4 regions of the Streptomyces sp. NPDC050211 genome follow, and region 3 is predicted to be linked to each of the others. Evidence: riboswitches for the same ligand, from Rfam matches in the RefSeq annotation. Region 3 holds a riboswitch; each other region holds the start of a gene.

Region 1 (4,622 bases), on a different contig from region 3:
GATGACGGCGAGGACGGCCTTCTCGACGCCCTTGCCCATGTAGCGGTTGGGGTCGCCGTCACGCAGCTCGATGGCCTCGAAGGCGCCGGTGGACGCACCGGACGGAACGGCGGCACGACCCGTGCTGCCGTCGTCGAGGCCGACCTCGACCTCGACCGTGGGGTTGCCTCGGGAGTCCAGGATTTCCCGGGCTACGACGACGTCGATGGACGGCACGAGCATCTCCTTCGTGGATGTGACGCGGTTTAGCAGGACCGCAGCGGCTCTGCGAGATGAGCCTAACCGGCTCCGGGCGATCGGCCACCGGGTCACCCACCCGATGGACAGAACCGAGAGCAAATTGTTTCTGAACGGAACAAAAAGTGTGTCAGAAGTGAGCCGGACGCGGGGCAGAAGCGGGGCAGAAAAAAGCCCCGCCCCGGTGCGTACGGGGGAATGACGCACCGGGGACGGGGAGCCCGTGGGGACGGGGGGACCCTCACGAGGCCTTCACCATGAGGACCACGGATGTGAGGGAGCTGTGGTTCAACTGTGTCCTGCCTGCGGAGGCAAGATCACTTGAGGTGCAGCTGCTGACCCGGGTAGATGAGGTCGGCGTCCGAGACGATGTCCTTGTTGAGCTCGAACACCTTCGCCCAGCCGCCCTTGACGTCGTGCTCCTCGGCGATGGTGCTGAGGGTGTCGCCCTTGACGACCTTGTACTCGCCGTCGCCCTTCTTGACCTTCTTGCCGGTCGGGGTGGTGACGGTCTTCTTGGTGCTCTGCTCGGGCGCGGGGCGCTCGGCGGAGCGGGAGGCCGACTGCTCCTCGCTGGAGCGCGTGGTGCTCTCGCTGCTCTGGTTCGACGAGGAACCGTTGTACGAGGCGCTCGACAGGCCGGTGCCGCAGTTCGGCCAGGCACCCTTGCCCTGGCCCGCGAGGACCTTCTCGGCTATCTCGATCTGCTGGGCCTTGGAGGCCTGGTTGGCGGTGGCGGCGTACTGCGTGCCGCCGTACGCGGCCCAGGTGGAGGCGGAGAACTGCAGACCGCCGTAGTAGCCGTTGCCGGTGCTGATGGACCAGTTGCCGCCGGACTCGCACTGGGCGACGGCGTCCCACTCGGAGGCGGTGGCGGCGGAGGCGTTGCCGGCCGCCATCAGCGGGGCGGCGACGGCGGCACCGGTGACACCGGCGATGGCGATGGCCCGAGTGGCCTTGGACGGACGGCGGTGCTTGCCCTTGCCGGAAAACAGCATGGTTGATCCCCTCACCGACGCCTGCGAGGTGAGCTGTCGGGTTCGGGCCGGTTGAGTTGCCCGGCCATGTCTCGTACGAGGCTCTGGTCTCGTACGGGGCACGGCTTCACCCCAAGCCGCTCGGTCAACTGACGGGCGCGGCACTTACCTTGGGTCCCCCGCTCCTGCCTACGGCGCTGTTAAGCGACGACTGTTCCCGTGCGGCCACTGGCAGGATTCGGCGTTGTGGCAGCCGGGGCTCGTGTTGGCGAGCGGTGATGACCGTAGACACGCGATCCGCGGAATTTCAAAGACGATCAGGGCTTCTGAGACTCATCCCACACTTTCACCGAACCGGACATTCAGCGCTAAACAGGGAGTCAACTACCGCTGGTTTTCGCCCGTTTCGACACCGACTTCGAGGGTCTGACCGGGGATGATGAGGTCCGGGTCGGTACCGATGGTTCCCTGGTTCTCGGTGTAGAGCGCACGCCATCCGCCGCTCACCTCAAGGGAGTCGGCGATCGTCGTGAGAGTGTCCCCGGCGCGGACGCTGTAGGAGGCGTGACGGCCGGCGGTGTCGGCGCGCACCTCACTCTCGGCCTCGTCCGCGCTGACGCCCCGATGTTTGCCGGTTCCGGTGCCGGTGTCCGTAAGGTACGAAGAGCCGCCACTCTGGCCTGACTTGTCCGTATCGTCATCCTCGGCGGAACCCGTGGAGGCACTCGGGCTGGATTCGACGAATGTGTCCGACTTGGCCGGGTTGTCCGTCGTATCCGACGGCTCGTCAGACGGAGACGGGGAGGACGGCGAAGGAGAGGACGAGGAAGGGGAAGCCGAGGGGGACGACTCCGAAGACTCCGAAGACGAGGACGACTCAGGCGAGTCGGACAAACCGGGTGAGTCAGATGAGTCGGAGGAAGCGTCGGGCGACGTGGACGGTTCGGCCGATGCCTCGCCCTCCAGGCCCGTGTCGACGTTCGCCGAGCGGGAGTCCTCACCGAGGCCGTGGAGCAGTCCGCATGCGGGCCACGCGCCGGCGCCCTGGTCCGCGAGGATCTTCTCGGCGACGGCTATCTGCTGGGAACGGCTGGCCTGGTCGGCACTCGGGGCGTAGTCGAGGCCGCCGTACCGCTCCCAGTCCTCCTGGGGCAACTGCAGTCCGCCGAAGAACCCGTTGCCGCTGTTGGCGCTCCAGGCGCCGCCGCTCTCACACTCCGCGACCTTGTCCCAGGTGCTGCCGTCGGCCGCGCTCGCGCCGCTCGCACCGAGGAGGGGGATGGCGATGGCGGAGCCGGTCACTCCGGCCGCGACGAGCAGGGCCGGGGCCTGACGGGGGCGACGGTGACGACCGTTCCCGGAGAGCATGCGGGGGCCTTTCGCGAGACAGCAGGGACCGGCGCGGCGGGTGAGGCTGGGGGGCCGCGCTGATCCGTGAACGTATAGGCAGCCCCTCACTTGTCACAAGTTAATGCCGCGTAGATCACGTGAAGATCACAGACGTGAGTGCGTGTCACCTTTGCGCAGGTGAGGCGAGTTGGCCAGGTGGCGCGAACTCGACGGGCAAGTCACCAGCCGGTCGAGGTGAACGCGACCGGCAGGCCATCAGACCGGTGGCGCGCACTCGACCGGCAGACCAGCAGACCCGCGGCGCGCACTCGACCAGCAGACCAGCAGACCCGCGGCGCGCACTCGACCAGCAGACCAGCAGACCCGCGGCGCGCACTCGACCAGCAGACCAGCAGACCCGCGGCGCGCACTCGACCGGCAGACCAGCAGACCCGCGGCGCGCACTCGACCAGCAGGCCATCAGACCCGCGGCGTGAACTCGACCGGCAGTGTGCGTAGGCCGCGCATGATGAGTCCGCCGCGCCATCTCAGGTCGGTCGGATCCATCGCGAGTCGCAGGTCGGGGAGGCGGGTGAGGAGGGTGGCGAGGGCGGTCTGGCCTTCCAGGCGGGCGAGCGGGGCGCCGAGGCAGTAGTGGATGCCGTGGCCGTATCCGAGGTGCTGGTTGTCACGGCGGCCGAGGTCGAGGACGTCGGGGTCGGCGAACCGCTCCGGGTCCCGGTCGGCGGCGGCGAGGACGACGAGGACGGGGTCGCCGGCGGCGATCGCCTGCCCGCCGATGGTGAGCGGCTCGGTGGCGAACCGCCAGGTGGCCAGTTCCACGGGGCCGTCGTAGCGCAGGAGTTCCTCGACGCCGGTTTCCAGGAGGGCGGTGTCGTGGGCGGCGAGGGACCTCTGGAGGCGGGCGCGCTGCTCGGGGTGGGTCAGGAGGGCGTACGTGCCGTTGCCGATGAGGTTGACGGTCGTCTCGAAGCCGGCGAACAGGAGGATGAAGGCCATCGCCGCGGCCTCGTTCTCCGTGAGGTGCTCGCCGTGGTCGGAAGCGCGGATGAGACCGGAGATGAGGTCCTCGCCGGGCGTGGGTTCGGCGGGGAGGGCCTCGCGCTTGCGGTGGATGAGGTCGGCGAGATAGCCCCGCATCTTCTTCACCGACCGCGCGACTCCGCCCCTGGGGCCGCCTTGATGCCGGATCATCATGCCCGCCCAGTCCCGGAAGTCGTCCTGGTCCTCGCGCGGGACGCCGAGCAGGTCGCAGATGGCGAGGATAGGGAGCGGGAACGCGAACTCGTGGATGAGGTCGGCGGATCCCTTCTCGGCGAACCCGTCGATGAGGTCGTCGGCGAGTTCCTGGACCCGGGGCGCGAACTCGGCGACGCGGCGCGGGGTGAACGCCTTGGAGACCAGCCTGCGCAGCCTGGTGTGGTCCGGCGGATCGATGTTCAGCAGATGCGTCATCAACTCGGCCTTGCGCTCACCGGGGATGCCGGTCTTGCCCTTGGCGTGCGCGGGCTCGTCATGGTGCGCCGGGTTCTTGGAGAGCCGCCCGTCGGCAAGTGCCTGCTTGGCGTCGGCGTACCGGGTGACCAGCCACGCCTCCACACCGCTGGGCAGCCGCGTCCGGTGAACCGGGGCGTGCTCGCGGAGCCAGGCGTAGGCGGGGTAGGGGTCGCTCGCGAACTCCCAGGTGAACAGCTCGGGGGCGGGAGCGGGGTGCGCGCTCATACCCCCTCCGTCTCCCGGATCGTGTCCCGGTACGCCCGGGCCGCCGCCCGCAGCGCGGCCTCCGGGTCGACCCCGTCGGCCTCGGCGCGGGACGCGAGCGCCAGTAGCTCATAGCCCACGCCCTCGGCCTTCGGCAGCGGCACGTCCAGTCCCGCCGTACGCACGCGCGACGCCAGCTTCGCCGCGAGGGCGAGGCCGGGCTGGCCGAGGGGGACGCCGTCGGTCACCGACGTCCGCCGCTTCTCGGCCGCCTTGGTGCGCAGCCAGTGCTCCTTGACCTCCTCGGGGGTCGTCGCCGTCTCGTCGCCGAACACATGCGGGTGGCGGTGGATGAGC
Region 2 (4,622 bases), on a different contig from region 3:
CATGTGCGTGCGCTGTACGGGCTGTTGGACCGGCTGCGGGACGCGCACCCCGGCGTCGCCTTCGAGTCCTGCTCGGGCGGCGGCGGCCGGATCGACCTCGGCGTGCTGGGCCGTACCGACCAGGTGTGGACCTCGGACAACACCGACCCGCTCGACCGGCTCGCCATCCAGCACGGCTTCAGCCAGGTCCACCCCGCGCGCGTGATGGCGGCCTGGGTCACCGACAGCCCGAACGCCATGCTCAACGGCCGGGTCAGCTCGCTGCGCTTCCGCTTCGTGAGCGCCATGGCCGGGGTGCTCGGGGTCGGCGGTGACCTCACCGAGTGGACGGACGACGAGCTGGCCGAGGCTCGGAACTGGGTGGGTCTGTACAAGGAGATCCGGCCCCTCGTGCAGCGCGGCGACCTCTACCGGCTGCGGCCCCCGCAGGGCGGGCTGAGTGCGGTGCAGTACGTGCTCGGCGACGAGACCGTCGTCCTCGCCTGGCTCGAGGCGCAGCGTTACGGCGAGCCCGTTCCGGCGCTGCGACTGCGCGGCCTCGACCCGACAGGGTCGTATGAATGCCGCGAAACGGGCGAAGTTCACCGGGGTGCGGTCTTGCTGCACCACGGGTTGCGCACGGGGCTGCGTGGTGACCTCGATGCGGCAGTTCTCCGCCTGCGTCGCATCTGAGTGATCTGTCCGAATTAGGATCTTCATTCCAACTCGCTCTGGAATAAAGCGTCCTGTGGTGAAGCTGCGTGAGCAGCGTCATATTCGTGACCGAGCGTTGTCCGTCATGTTCACGTAATTCACGTGGTTTTCCAGGGGATTGAATCCACTGGCCGGGGTGGAATTCACGGAGGGTGACTGGGTTTTCTCACAAGGGATCAAGAGAAACGCACAACCGTGGAACCTCTTGCTTGTCCCTTTGCGTCTTGGTCGCTTACGTTCGCCACCAATCCGGACGGACGCCCAATCCTGCCGCCGCCCGGAGACCGCTCAACTCACCCGTGAACGGCAGGAGCGGGGGACCCACAGGTACAACCGCCTGTTCCGGTCTCCGGAACGGCTAGGGGTTAAGTCGCCACCGCGCGGCCGGACATCTCCAGTCCGCACCCGACAGCTCACCTCGTAGGCGCCGGAGAGGAATTCGTCATGCCCGCGAAGGGTAAGCACCGCCGTCCCAAGAGCCAGCGCTTCACTCGCTCCATCGCCGTCGCCGGAACCGGTGGCGCCGCGCTCGCCCTCCCGCTCCTCGGGGCCACCGGAGCGCATGCCGCTCCCGCCAAGTCGGTTTCGGAAAAGGCCGTTCAGTCGGTTCCGACGACCGAAAAGAAGGCCGCGGAGAAGACCGCCGCCGCGAAGAGCTCGGGTGTACGGACCTATTCGGTGCGGGCCGGTGACTACCTTTCGAAGATCGCCGACGAGCAGAATGTCAGCGGTGGCTGGAAGAAGCTCTATGCGGACAACCGCGAGGCCGTCGGCTCCGACCCGTCGATGATCCACCCCGGCCTGAAGCTCTCGATCGGCAAGAAGGCCACGACCGGTTCTTCCAAGTCGTCGTCCTCTTCGTCGGCTTCGTCTTCATCGTCCTCTTCTTCGCCGAAGTCGTCCGGTTCTTCTGATTCATCTGGTTCATCCGCTTCGGGTTCGTCGAAGTCGTCCTCGAACACGGCGACCACCCAGTCCTCCGACACCACGAGCACGGCCGGCGGCTTCGCCCTCCCCGTGGCCGGTGCCAGCATCGGTACCCCGTACCGCATGTCGGGCAGCATGTGGTCCAGCGGCTACCACACCGGCGTCGACTTCGCCGCCCCGACCGGCACTCCGCTCAAGGCCGTCGGTGCGGGCACGGTCGTCTCCGCGGGCTGGGGCGGCGCGTACGGCAACGAGGTCGTCATCAAGCTGGCCGACGGCCACTACGCGCAGTACGCCCACCTGTCCTCGCTCTCCGTCTCCAGCGGCCAGAGCGTGACCGCGGGCCAGCAGATCGGCCTCTCCGGCTCGACCGGCAACTCGACCGGCCCGCACCTGCACTTCGAGATCCGCACCACCCCGGACTACGGCTCGGACGTCGACCCCGTCGCCTACCTCCGCTCGAAGGGTGTCTCCGTCAGCTGACACCCGGCGCCTGAAGCGTCCCCCACGCCACCGAAGGCCGGACCCCGATCCCCGGGTCCGGCCTTCGGTGCCGGCCGTGCGGGAATCCCGGTCGGGACGTATTCCTGAATTGGCGAACACTTTAGGAGTGGCTTATCTCACCGTCCGTCAACCCCTTCCTACGGTCGCGTAGCTCACATCCGAAGGTGAATCATGGGCCGACGTGGCAGACGATTCGAAGAATGACATCAGATCAGTGATCGGGTCGTACGTGGCGGTGGGGGACAGCTTCACCGAGGGCGTCGGCGACCCCGGCCCCGACGGGGCGTTCGTCGGCTGGGCCGACCGATTCGCGGTACTGCTCGCGGACCGGCGGCCGGAGGGCGACTTCGAGTACACCAACCTTGCCGTGCGCGGCAGACTCCTCGACCAGATCGTGGCCGACCAACTCCCGCGGGCCGTCGAACTCGCCCCGGACCTGGTCTCGTTCTGCGCGGGCGGCAACGACATCCTCCGGCCCGGAACCGACCCCGACGAGGTCGCCGAGCGCTTCGAGCGGGCGATCGTCCGGCTCACCTCGGCCGTCGGCACCGTCATGGTGACGACCGGCTTCGACACCCGGGGCGTCCCGGTGCTGAAGCATCTGCGCGGCAAGATCGCCACCTACAACGGACATGTCCGGGCCATCGCCGACCGGTACGGCTGCCCGGTGCTCGACCTGTGGTCCCTGAAAGCCATTCAGGACCGGCGGGCCTGGGGCGACGACCGGCTCCACCTCTCGGCCGAAGGGCACACGCGCGTGGCGCTGCGCGCCGGCCAGGTCCTCGGCCTGGAAGTCCCGGCAGACCCCGAGCAGCCCTGGCCCCCGCTGCCCCCGCGCGGCACCCTCGAGGTGCGGCGGGACGACGTCCACTGGGCGCGCGAGTATCTGGTGCCGTGGATCGGGCGGCGGTTGCGCGGGGAGTCGTCGGGCGACCATGTGACGGCGAAGGGCACGCTGTCGCCGGACGACATCAAGGAGCGGATCGCGTCCGTGGCTTGAGTCTGTGCGTCAGCGGGGCGGTGAGCCGGACGGCCCGGCTCACCGCCCCGGCGCCGTGAACGCCTCCCGCTCCAGCCCCAGTTCGCGGGCGAGGGCGTCGTCCACCCATTCCTGCGCCCGCGCGCGTGACACCGCTCCGGTGTAGGCGGTCATCTGTACGGCGAGTCCGTCGAGGAGGGCCGTGAGGCGCAGGGCCGCGCCGCTGGGGTCCGGGCAGCGGAACTCGCCCGCGGCCACTCCTTCGGCGATGACCTCGGCGATCGCGGCCTTCCACTCCCTGTCGAGGTCCCGGGTGACCTCGCGCAGGGCGGGCTCGCGCAGCGCCGCCGCCCAGCCCTCGATCCACAGTCGCCAGCCCTTGGCCTGGCCCGTGGGCGCGTACCAGCGCACGGCGCCCCGAAGCCGGCGCAGCGCTGTCGTACGGCGGCCGAGCAGCCGGCGCAGCTGTGCGAGGTCCGCCTCGGCGGCGTGGGTGAAGGCCGCGGCGACGAGCTTCTCCTTGGTGGAGAAGTGATAGAGCACCAGCGCGTTGCTCACACCCAGCGCCGTGGCCACGTCGGCGATCCGGACGGCCGCCACTCCCCGTGCCTCGATCTGCTCGATGGCGGCCTTCAGCAGCTCCTCGCGCCGCTCAGCCACGCTCAACCGCACCCTCGCCACGCGTTCACCCTACCCAGAACATGTCAACGGCCCTCGTCACCGATACCAGCCGAACCGTGCGGCGATCACCGGCAGCCGGTCCGCGACGATGGCGTGCGCGGCGGCCCGCGGCGTCGTCCCGTCCGTCTCCGCGCGGGCCAGCATCAGGTCCACCAGGGCGCGCATCGAACGGCGCGTGTGCGCGAACGCCTCGTCCGCGTCGGCGCCGATGTCGCCGAACAGCGTCCACCACCACCAGGCGTTCGTCCCCGAGTTGACGACCACGTCCGGCAGCACGCCGACCCCGCGCGCGGCCAGCAGCTCCTCCGCCTCGGGCAGTACGGGCATATTGGCCGCCTCGACGATCCAGCGGGCGGTGATCCGCTCCTGGTTCGCGGCGTCGATCGCGTACGAGACCGCCGCGGGCACCAGCACCTCCGCGTCGACGGACAGCCAGGCGTCGCCCGGCAGTTCCCGGTCATCGGGACGCAGTACACCGCGGTCGACGGTTCCGTACGCGTCCCGCGCGGCGAGCAGCGCCTCGACGTCGAGCCCCTGCGGATTGGCGATCGTGCCCTTGATGTCGGCGACGGCCACGACCGTGAGCCCCGCGCGCGTGAGGAAGCGCGCCGTCGCCCCGCCCATGGTGCCCAGGCCCTGCACGGCGACCCGCGTTCCGGCGTACGGCACGCTCGCCCGGTCCAGCGCGGCGAGCGCCGACTCGGCGACCCCGCAGCCGCCGACGAGTTCGTCGAGCCCGATGCCGTCCACGTCGACGGCGAACGCGTCGGCGAGCCGGCGACGGGCCGCGGCCTCGTCGTCCAGCAGCGGGTACACGGCCTGAATCGACGACACGAGC
Region 3 (4,622 bases):
CTCGACGCGCACGCCGACCACCCCGGCGTCCGGCTCAGCCTGGAGGTCCCGGCCTCGCGGCTGTCCAAGGCGCTCGGCCTGCTCGCCGACGCCCTCAGGGCGCCCGCCTTCGCCGACAGCGAGGTCGAACGGCTCGTCCGCAACCGCCTCGACGAGATCCCGCACGAGCTGGCCAACCCCTCCCGCCGGGCCGCCAAGGAGCTGTCCAAGGAGCTGTTCCCGGCCGACTCGCGCATGTCGCGTCCGCGCCAGGGCACCGAGGAGACGGTCGAGAACATCGACTCCGCGGCCGTACGCGCCTTCTACGAGAAGCACGTACGTCCCGCCACGGCCACCGCCGTGGTCGTCGGCGACCTCACAGGCATCGACCTGGACGTGCTGCTCGGCGAGACGATCGGCGCCTGGACCGGCTCGCCCGCGCAGCCGCGGCCGGTGCCGCCGGTGACCGCCGACGACACCGGCCGCGTCGTCATCGTGGACCGCCCCGGCGCCGTCCAGACGCAGCTGCTCATCGGCCGCGTCGGTGTCGACCGGCACGACCGCGTGTGGCCCGCCCAGGTGCTCGGCACCTACTGCCTCGGCGGCACCCTCACCTCCCGGCTCGACCGCGTCCTGCGCGAGGAGAAGGGCTACACCTACGGAGTGCGGGCGTTCGGGCAGGTCCTCAGGTCCGCCCCGGACGGCTCGGGCGCCGGCATGCTCGCCATCAGCGGCTCCGTCGACACCCCGAACACCGGTCCCGCGCTGCAGGACCTGTGGACGGTGCTGCGGACGCTCGCCGCCGACGGGCTCACCGACGCCGAGCGCGATGTCGCCGTACAGAACCTGGTCGGTGTGGCGCCGCTGAAGTACGAGACCGCCGCGGCCGTGGCCAGCACACTGGCCGACCAGGTGGAGCAGTACCTGCCGGACGACTACCAGGCCACGCTGTACCGGGAGCTCGCCGCGACCGGCACCGTCGAGGCCACCGCGGCTGCCGTACGCGCCTTCCCGGTGGACCGTCTGGTGACGGTGCTCGTGGGCGACGCGGCGCAGATCAAGGAGCCGGTGGAGGCCCTCGGCATCGGTCAAGTCACGGTCGTGTCCGCCGAGTAGAGCCGAGGAGAGGCGAACTCTCGGGCACGCGCGCGTGGAGCCCCGGTGACGGAAGCGTCACCGGGGCTCCCTTATGCCCGAATTACGGGAGAGGTTGCCTGTCTGGCCTGTGGCATGCGCTACAAAAGCCGTGATCCGTTTGGGGATTGACAGATGCCCCGTTTAGCGTCTTCCGGGCTGTCCGTCAGGCACTGCGCCGCACCCGCGGCACCGGGCAGTCATCGCCGAGTCCCCAGATGGCGCGAGCCAGGGGAGCCGGGGACCCACCAACGTAGTCCCTGGGGTGAATCGGATGCCCGCGCGTGCCGCGAGGGGGTCCGTAGGAGACCTTCCTGCTCCGAACCCGTCAGCTAACCCGGTAGGCGAGAAGGAAGGAAAGGACCAGCCACTACATGGCGTTCACCCGCGCCACCGGGAAGCACCGCCGTCCCAGCCGCATCCAGCGCACCACCGCCCGCGCGGCGGGCGTCGCGGCCCTCACCACCACCGGCGTCATCGGCACCCTGGCCGCTCCCGCACTCGCCGCCGAGCCGGCGGCCGAGACGACCGGCCTGATCCCGGTCCTCAGCAGCGCCGCCGCCGACCAGATCGCCGAACAGGCCGCCGCCCAGCAGCAGGCCGCCGAAGAAGCCGCCGCCGCCAAGAAGGCCGCCGAAGCCAAGAAGAAGGCCGCCGAGGCGAAGAAGAAGGCCGCGGCGGAGCGGGCGCAGCAGGCCCGCGAGGCCAAGGAGCGCGCCGCCCGCGAGGCCGAGCGCAAGCGCCTCAACAGCTACGTCCTGCCGATCACCGGCTCGTACGTCTCCACCGGCTACGGCGCCGGCGGCTCCGTGTGGTCCTCCGGCAGCCACACCGGCGTCGACTTCCACGCCGCCAGCGGCACCTCCGTCCACGCGGTCGGCAGCGGCACCGTCGTCGAGGCGGGCTGGGAGGGCTCGTACGGCAACCAGGTCGTGATCAAGATGAACGACGGCACGTACACCCAGTACGGCCATCTGTCGTCCATCGGCGTCTCGGTGGGCCAGAGCGTCACCCCGGGCCAGCAGATAGGCCTCTCCGGCGCGACCGGCAACGTCACCGGGGCGCATCTGCACTTCGAGGCCCGTACGACCGCGGAGTACGGCTCCGACATCGACCCCGTCGCCTACCTGCGCTCGCACGGCGTGAACCTCTGACGACAGACCTCTGAGCGACCCTGGGCCCCGGCTCCCCGAGCCGGGGCTTTCGGCCTTTCATACCCCCGGCTGTCCAAAAAATATCCATGGATTCCGACCCGCCATCGGAAATTCCGGCTCATTGCCATAGAGTCACTGAACACGCGTCAATCGTCGACGTTTCACGGGGATTAAAGCGGAGGTCGGTCATGCGTATTCCGGCGCACTCGGTATGCACGGCGATCCGGGACGACATCGTCGCCGGTGTCTACGAGCGTGGCAGCCGACTCACCGAAGAACTCCTGGCGCGCCGCTACGGCGTCTCGCGCGTCCCCGTCCGCGAGGCCCTGCGCACGCTGGAAGCCGAGGGGTTCGTGGTGACCCGGCGGCACGCGGGCGCGTGCGTCGCGGAACCGACCGAGCAGGAGGCCGCCGACCTGCTGGAGATGCGCATGCTCCTGGAGCCGCTCGGCGCCTCCCGGGCCGCCCAGCGGCGCACCGAGGCGCATCTGAAGGTGCTGCGCGGCCTGGTCAGGCTGGGTCAGGAGCGGGCCAGGCGGGGCAACAGCGAGGATCTGCGCTCCCTGGGCGGCTGGTTCCACGAGACGCTCGCCCAGGCCTCCGGCAGCCCAGCGCTGACCTCGATGCTGACGCAGCTGCGGCACAAGATCGCCTGGATGTACGCCGTGGAGGCGCCGGCCAACCCCGTGGAGTCCTGGGCGGAGCACGGCGCGATCGTCGACGCCGTGGCGCGCGGCGACGGCGAGCGCGCGCGGGCGGTCACGGCGCAGCACACGGAGCGCTCGACGGTCGTGCACCGGCTGCGATTCGGTGTCCCGGGAGAGCGCACGGAGCGTGTGAGGAACTCGCAACATCCCGTAAACATGACGAGCCTGCGGCATTAACACAAGAGCCGTATACAAAGAGGGGCTAATTCGTGGGGGATTATTTCTGCTGCCCGCGATCGGAAAATGCGAAGGGCTCGCCCGGTAATTCGGACGAGCCCTTCAATTCTGCTTCTCAGACGGTCTCGGGAAGCTCCTCGAGCCCCTCGGCGACCAGCTTCGCCAGCCGGTCGAGGGCGATGTCCGCGCCCTCGGCGTCGGAGGCGAGCACGATCTCCTCGCCGCCCTGGGCGCCGAGCCCGAGGACAGCCAGCATGGAGGCCGCGTTGACGGGGTTGCCGTCGGCCTTGGCGATCGTCACGGGGACCCCTGAGGCCGTGGTGGCCCGGACGAAGATGGAGGCGGGGCGGGCGTGGAGACCCTCGGCCCAGCCGACGTTGACGCGGCGCTCAGCCATGTGATGCTGCCCTTCAGGTGTTCAGGGTTGTCTAGACCAGTTTCCCATATCGCGAAGCAAGCCCGGAACGCTCGTGCGTCCCGTGCTTGAAGTGCCGTCGGACCGCGGCCTCGGCCCGACTTCCGTCCTCCACAGACTGCCTCGCGCCGTTGTCGTACGCGAGCCGTACTCTGGGCCCCATGCAGAGCGCGCCGGACCGGCACGAGTACCCCGCCCACTGGGAAGCCGACGTGGTGCTGCGCGACGGCGGCACCGCGCGCATCCGCCCCATCACCGTTGATGACGCCGAGCGCCTGGTCAGCTTCTACGAGCAGGTGTCGGACGAGTCGAAGTACTACCGCTTCTTCGCGCCCTACCCGCGTCTGTCCGCCAAGGACGTCCACCGCTTCACGCACCACGACTTTGTGGACCGGGTGGGACTCGCGGCCACCATCGGCGGCGAGTTCATCGCCACCGTACGCTATGACCGCATCGGCGCCGAGGGGCTGCCCGCGTCGGCGCCGGCCGACGAGGCCGAGGTCGCCTTCCTCGTGCAGGACGCCCATCAGGGGCGCGGTGTCGCCTCCGCCCTCCTCGAGCACATCGCCGCCGTCGCCCGCGAGCGCGGCATCCGTCGCTTCGCCGCGGAGGTGCTGCCCGCCAACAGCAAGATGATCAAGGTGTTCACGGACGCCGGGTACACCCAGAAGCGCAGCTTCGAGGACGGCGTCGTACGCCTGGAGTTTGACCTCGAACCCACCGACCGGTCGCTCGCCGTGCAGTACGCGCGCGAGCAGCGCGCCGAGGCGCGGTCCGTGCAGCGGCTGCTGATGCCCGGCTCCGTCGCCGTCATCGGCGCCGGCCGAACCCCCGGCGGCGTGGGCCGCAGCGTCCTCGGCAACATCCGGGACGCCGGGTTCACGGGCGGTCTGTACGCCGTGAACCGGGCCCTTCCCGAGGAGTTCAAGGACCTCGACGGGGTGCCGGCCTACCGCTCCGTGCGGGACATCGAGGGGCCCGTCGATCTCGCGGTCGTCGCCGTGCCCGCGGACCACGTCCCCGAGGTCGTCACCGAGTGCGGCGAGCACGGCGTGC
Region 4 (4,622 bases), on a different contig from region 3:
GACCGAAGTGAGGAATCCGGGACCCCTGGGGGTTACGGGCTGCTATGGGCCGCATATATGCAACCCCCTGCGTAGGGCAGGCCGGTGTCATGTGCCCCGACCGCCTCTGATTAGGCTCCGGCCTCATGGACGTACTCATCCATCTCTTCGTCGGCCTGCACATCATCGGCATCGCCGCCCTGCTCGGCGGCTTCTTCACCCAGATGAAGGCGATGGGCCAGGGCACCGCCCGCTTCGTCCCCGCGATGCTGCACGGCGCGCTGACGATGCTGGTCACCGGCATGATCCTGGTCGGCCTCAACCAGGCCGACGACCAGTCCGTCAACAACATCAAGATCGGTGTGAAGCTGGCGCTGCTGGTCGTGATCCTCGGGCTCGTCTATGTGAAGCGCGACGACGAGAAGGTGGAGAAGCCGCTGTTCGGCCTGGTCGGACTGCTGACCACGGCGAACGTCTTCATCGCGGTGCTGTGGACCTGACGTCCTGCGGTGCGGCGGCGGAGGTGACGGCGGCCCGCGCGGCAGCGATCGCCCCGGCCGCGACCGCGAGCCAAGCGGCCACCGCGATCCACAGCAGCACCTCACCCAGCGCCTCCAGCCACGGCACATCGAGGGCGGAGGACACCGAGAGGGTCCCCGCCGCCGTCAGCCCCAGCGGGAAGACGGTCGCCCAGCGCCGCACGTCGTAGCGCGGCCGGGGGCGGGCGAACTCGGCGACGAGCAGGACGGCGTACCAGGCCAGGGCGAGCACGAGCACCACGGCGGTCATGAAGCGCAGGACGCCGTCGTTGTCGTCGTTCCAGAGGTACAGGCTCGCGCTGTCGGCGGCGACGATTTTCGACCCGGCGAGCGCGGAGACGGCGAGCGCGCCGCCCGCGACCCAGTGATCACCGGCGCCTTCGGCCACCTGCCGCAGATCGAAGCAGGCCAGCGCAACGCAGTACAGCACAAGCCCCAGCCAGAACAGCACCATCGCCGCCCGCGCGAGCCAGGCCGCCCCCTCGGCGGCGGCCAGGGTGGCGCCGAGCACCGCGAGTCCCTGTGTGGCCACACAGCCGAGGAACACCGTGCCCGGCATACGCCGCCGCCAGTGCCGTACGGCGGCGAAGAGCGGCACGGGCCACAGCACGGCGGCCAGTGCGAGCAGCGCCTCGGCGAGCGGCTGCCAGTCGAGGGCGGAGAAACGGGTGCCGAGGACCGTCGTCGCCGCCACGGCGGTGAGCGCGCCCGGCGCCGCCGTCTCCGCGGCCCACCTCTCCCGCCGCCGCGGCAGCCGTACGACGAAGTCCGCGGCCAGTCCCAGCCACGCCGCGCAGGCCGCCGCGAGGGCGATACGGGACAGGACCTCGTACCCCGTCAGATGCAGACCGACCGACACGATGCCGGTCGCCATAACGGTGGCACCGGCCGTCGGCGAGCGCTGTGCCCACCAGGCGCGGAGGGGAGAGAGGCTGGGCATGGGCCCGATGGTAGGGAGCGGCACGCGCCTTGAGAGCGGGGCACGCGCGCGTGCCTACGGAAAACCGCCTGTGCCGCGTCCCCGTCCCGTCAGGCGGGCCGTACCACGCTGTGGATCGACGACTCACCGTCGTAGAAGATCGACTCCTCGCGCACATACGCCCCCGGCTTCGGCGCGTGGATCATCATCCCGTTGCCGATGTAGATGCCGACGTGGCTGATGTCGTCGTAGAAGAAGACCAGGTCGCCCGGCTGGGCGGCGGAGAGGGAGACCGTCGTGCCGGCGTTCACCTGGTCCCAGGTGGTGCGCGGGAGGGAGATGCCGGCGGCGTTCCAGGCGGCCTGGGTGAGGCCCGAGCAGTCGTAGGAGTCGGGGCCGGTCGCGCCCCAGACGTACGGCTTGCCGATCGTGGAGCGGGCGAAGGCGAGGACCTTCTCGGCCTTGGTGGCGTACGAGGAGTCGGCCACGGAGGTGTCGGAGGACTCCGACGTGCCGGTGCCGCTCTCCTGCTGCTGCGCCGTCTCCTGGGCCGCCGCCTCCGCCGCCTGCTGCCTGGCGAGTTCCGCGGCCTTGCGCTCGGCCTCCTGCTGCTTCTGCCGCTCGATCTCCGCGAGCCGCGCCTTCTCCTCGGCGGTCAGCTTCGACAGCAGCTCGCGCGCGTCGGCCAGCTTCTGCTGGACGGTCGTCTTGGCGGACTTCAGGTCGCCCTGCGACTCGGTGAGCGTCTCGAGGCTCGCGGTGGCCTCCCGGCGCTTCTCCATCGTCGCGGACTGCTGCGTGACGAAGTCGTCGACCGCCTCCTTCTGACGGCCGGTCATCCGGTCCATCAGCTGGGTCTGGTCGAAGTAGTCCTGCGGGGTGTCCGCGAGCAGGAAGGTTGCCGTGTCGGGGGCGGAGGCGCCGGTGCGGTACTGGGCCGAGGCGAAGGAACCCAGTTCCTCGCGCGCCTCGTTGAGCTTCTGCGTGCGCTGCGCGACGTCGTCGAGGAGGGTGTCGACGCGCTTGCGCTGCTTGGTGGTCTTCTCTTTCGCCGAGTTGTACTTCTCGGTCGCCGACTCGGCCTGGCGGTAGAGATCGCCGACCTTCTTCTCGACCTCTTCGAGACTCGGCTTGTCGTCGGCCGCGGGGGCGGCGTTGGCCGACTGGGACAGCAGGGCCACGGAGGTGAGGGCCGCCGTGGCGAGGGCGGGGGTCCGTATGCCTGCGACGCGCGAACCCGAAGGACGCGACTTGCGGTGCGACGCCAAGGGAGGCGACTCCTTCCATCGTCCGCCTACCGAGTTAGCTGTCGGGTTCGGGCGGGTGGTTCGGAAGGGTTGCCCTACGACCGCTTCCCGAAGGGAAGTCCGGCCGATTCACCCCAAGTTCGGTGGGTCCCCGGCTCCGGACTGCCCCGTGGGCGTGCCGGACTCGGCGGAGGCCGTACGGCCCGGCGACGTTCGCCGGTAGGGGTCGTGCGGCCTGGAGGAACGCTAGCCAACTCGTGTGGCCTCTGTGAAGGTTGATGGGCGATATGCCCGATACATTTTCGTGACCTTAGCGCAGGACGTCGCTCGCTGTGGTCAATACGGAAGGGTCTGCGGTGAGTTGCTCGTATTTTGTCCGGAGTGACGTCGTCCGCCCGCTTCGGGGCGGTAGCTTCCAGCCAGCCACGGTCGGGAGCCGTGGCGGCTGGGAGGGAGTACGGCCATGAGGAAACGCACCGCACTCGTCATCGCCACAGGAGTCGCACTCACCGTCACCGCGGGCATCGCACCCGCGAGCGCGGGCGCCGGTCAGGACGGCCGCACCGGCGGTAAACCCGTCGTCCGCGCGATCGCGAAGGGCCTCGACAATCCACGCCAGTTGTCGTACGACCACGGGCGCCTGTACGTCGCCGAGGCCGGCCGGGGCGGCAAGAAGTGCATCGGGGAGGGGCCGGAAGGCGAGACCTGCATCGGCCTCACGTCGGCCGTCACCAAGATCTACTGGAACGGGGGCGCGTGGAAGCACCACAGGGTGGTGCAGGGCCTGCCCTCGGCCGCCGCCCCGGACGGCGGCTTCGCGACCGGCGTCGACGGCGTCTCCGCGCGGCACGGCAAGATCTGGGGCGTCGAGACCTTCGCCCCGCCGGAGGCCGGAGTGCCCACGACGCCGCCCTGGGACAAGCTCGGCAAGCTGCTGAAGATCAGCCACGGCAAGGCGAAGATCGCCGCGGACATCGCGGCCGTGGAGCTGAAGCACAACCCGCACAAGGCATCCGTGGAGTCCAACCCGTACGCCGTCCTCGCGCTCCCCGACGGCCGCAAGATCGTCGCGGACGCCGCGGGCAACGACCTGATCGAGGTCTCGCCGTCCGGCCGGGCCCGCCCCTTCACCGTCTTCCCGGACCACGACAAGAACCAGTCCGTCCCGACCTCCCTCGCGCTCGGCCCCGACGGCAAGCTCTACGTCGGCGAGCTCAACGGCGAGAGTGAGAAGCCCACCGCGCGCGTGTGGCAGGTCGACCCCTGGACCGGCAAGATCCTCGGCTGGAAGTCCGGCTTCGGCTCGATCACCGGCCTCGCCCTCAACGACAAGGGCGACCTGTACGTCAGCCAGCTCTTCGCCGGCGTCGTCACCAAGGTCTCCCACGGCAAGCGGACGAACGTGAAGGTCCCCTTCCCGGCGGGCGTGGCCGTCGACCCGTACGACGGCAAGCTCTATGTCTCGGCCTGGTCCGTCGCCGATCGCGACGGAACGGACCTGGGCCAGGGAAAGACGCCGGGCGGCCAGGTCTGGAAGATCCTCGGCTTCTGAGTCGACTGGGGCTCCGCCGACTCTGAGACCCTTGGGCCTTGGAATTCGGCGATGTTCTCAGGGCGGCGGCGGGCTGTCAGTGGGGCGCCTTAGGGTCTGTCCGATGGACCGGTTCGGGTTTCGCGCCGGTTCCTGATCAACAGACCCGAGCGGGGTCTGGTGCGCGTGCCAGACCCCGCGACCCCCGGACTGGGCCATCGGGCAGGCCCTAAACTCGGAGAGCGATGAGCAGCCTCTTTGATGACAGCTTCCTGGCGGACCTCCAGGCCCCGCGGGGCCGTGCGGAGGAACCCCCGCCGCCGCCCGAGGACGATCATGTGCCGGAGCCGATTCCGGACGATCTGTTCGGCGGGAAGTTCGACGCGCCGCCGGACCGGGACGCGTAC

The links. Region 3 has a riboswitch for cyclic di-AMP ahead of AB0I98_RS19320 (M23 family metallopeptidase). Riboswitches for the same ligand answer to the same signal wherever they lie in the genome.
Positions count from the first base shown of each region.
Region 1: it holds a riboswitch for cyclic di-AMP, as region 3 does, so the genes downstream of both, AB0I98_RS22925 (transglycosylase family protein) here and AB0I98_RS19320 (M23 family metallopeptidase) in region 3, are expected to answer to the same signal.
Region 2: it holds a riboswitch for cyclic di-AMP, as region 3 does, so the genes downstream of both, AB0I98_RS22630 (LysM peptidoglycan-binding domain-containing M23 family metallopeptidase) here and AB0I98_RS19320 (M23 family metallopeptidase) in region 3, are expected to answer to the same signal.
Region 4: it holds a riboswitch for cyclic di-AMP, as region 3 does, so the genes downstream of both, AB0I98_RS06310 (NlpC/P60 family protein) here and AB0I98_RS19320 (M23 family metallopeptidase) in region 3, are expected to answer to the same signal.

Region 1 covers NZ_JBFALC010000023.1:14,933-19,554, reverse strand. Annotated here, with positions in the region: gene eno (phosphopyruvate hydratase) at 1-222, opposite strand, end outside; gene AB0I98_RS22925 (transglycosylase family protein) at 555-1,235, opposite strand; cyclic di-AMP (ydaO/yuaA leader) riboswitch at 1,239-1,421, opposite strand; gene AB0I98_RS22920 (transglycosylase family protein) at 1,599-2,582, opposite strand; gene AB0I98_RS22915 (cytochrome P450) at 3,024-4,286, opposite strand; gene AB0I98_RS22910 (nucleoside triphosphate pyrophosphohydrolase) at 4,283-4,622, opposite strand, start outside.
Region 2 covers NZ_JBFALC010000022.1:91,791-96,412, forward strand. Annotated here, with positions in the region: gene AB0I98_RS22625 (alpha-galactosidase) at 1-672, shown strand, start outside; cyclic di-AMP (ydaO/yuaA leader) riboswitch at 969-1,133, shown strand; gene AB0I98_RS22630 (LysM peptidoglycan-binding domain-containing M23 family metallopeptidase) at 1,138-2,103, shown strand; gene AB0I98_RS22635 (SGNH/GDSL hydrolase family protein) at 2,339-3,124, shown strand; gene AB0I98_RS22640 (TetR family transcriptional regulator C-terminal domain-containing protein) at 3,164-3,784, opposite strand; gene AB0I98_RS22645 (Glu/Leu/Phe/Val dehydrogenase dimerization domain-containing protein) at 3,821-4,622, opposite strand, start outside.
Region 3 covers NZ_JBFALC010000017.1:24,221-28,842, reverse strand. Annotated here, with positions in the region: gene AB0I98_RS19325 (pitrilysin family protein) at 1-1,095, shown strand, start outside; cyclic di-AMP (ydaO/yuaA leader) riboswitch at 1,308-1,474, shown strand; gene AB0I98_RS19320 (M23 family metallopeptidase) at 1,488-2,267, shown strand; gene AB0I98_RS19315 (GntR family transcriptional regulator) at 2,456-3,151, shown strand; gene AB0I98_RS19310 (HPr family phosphocarrier protein) at 3,267-3,548, opposite strand; gene AB0I98_RS19305 (GNAT family N-acetyltransferase) at 3,728-4,622, shown strand, end outside.
Region 4 covers NZ_JBFALC010000004.1:140,860-145,481, forward strand. Annotated here, with positions in the region: gene AB0I98_RS06300 (hypothetical protein) at 126-479, shown strand; gene AB0I98_RS06305 (tellurite resistance/C4-dicarboxylate transporter family protein) at 457-1,458, opposite strand; gene AB0I98_RS06310 (NlpC/P60 family protein) at 1,548-2,705, opposite strand; cyclic di-AMP (ydaO/yuaA leader) riboswitch at 2,713-2,884, opposite strand; gene AB0I98_RS06315 (ScyD/ScyE family protein) at 3,148-4,236, shown strand; gene pcrA (DNA helicase PcrA) at 4,461-4,622, shown strand, end outside.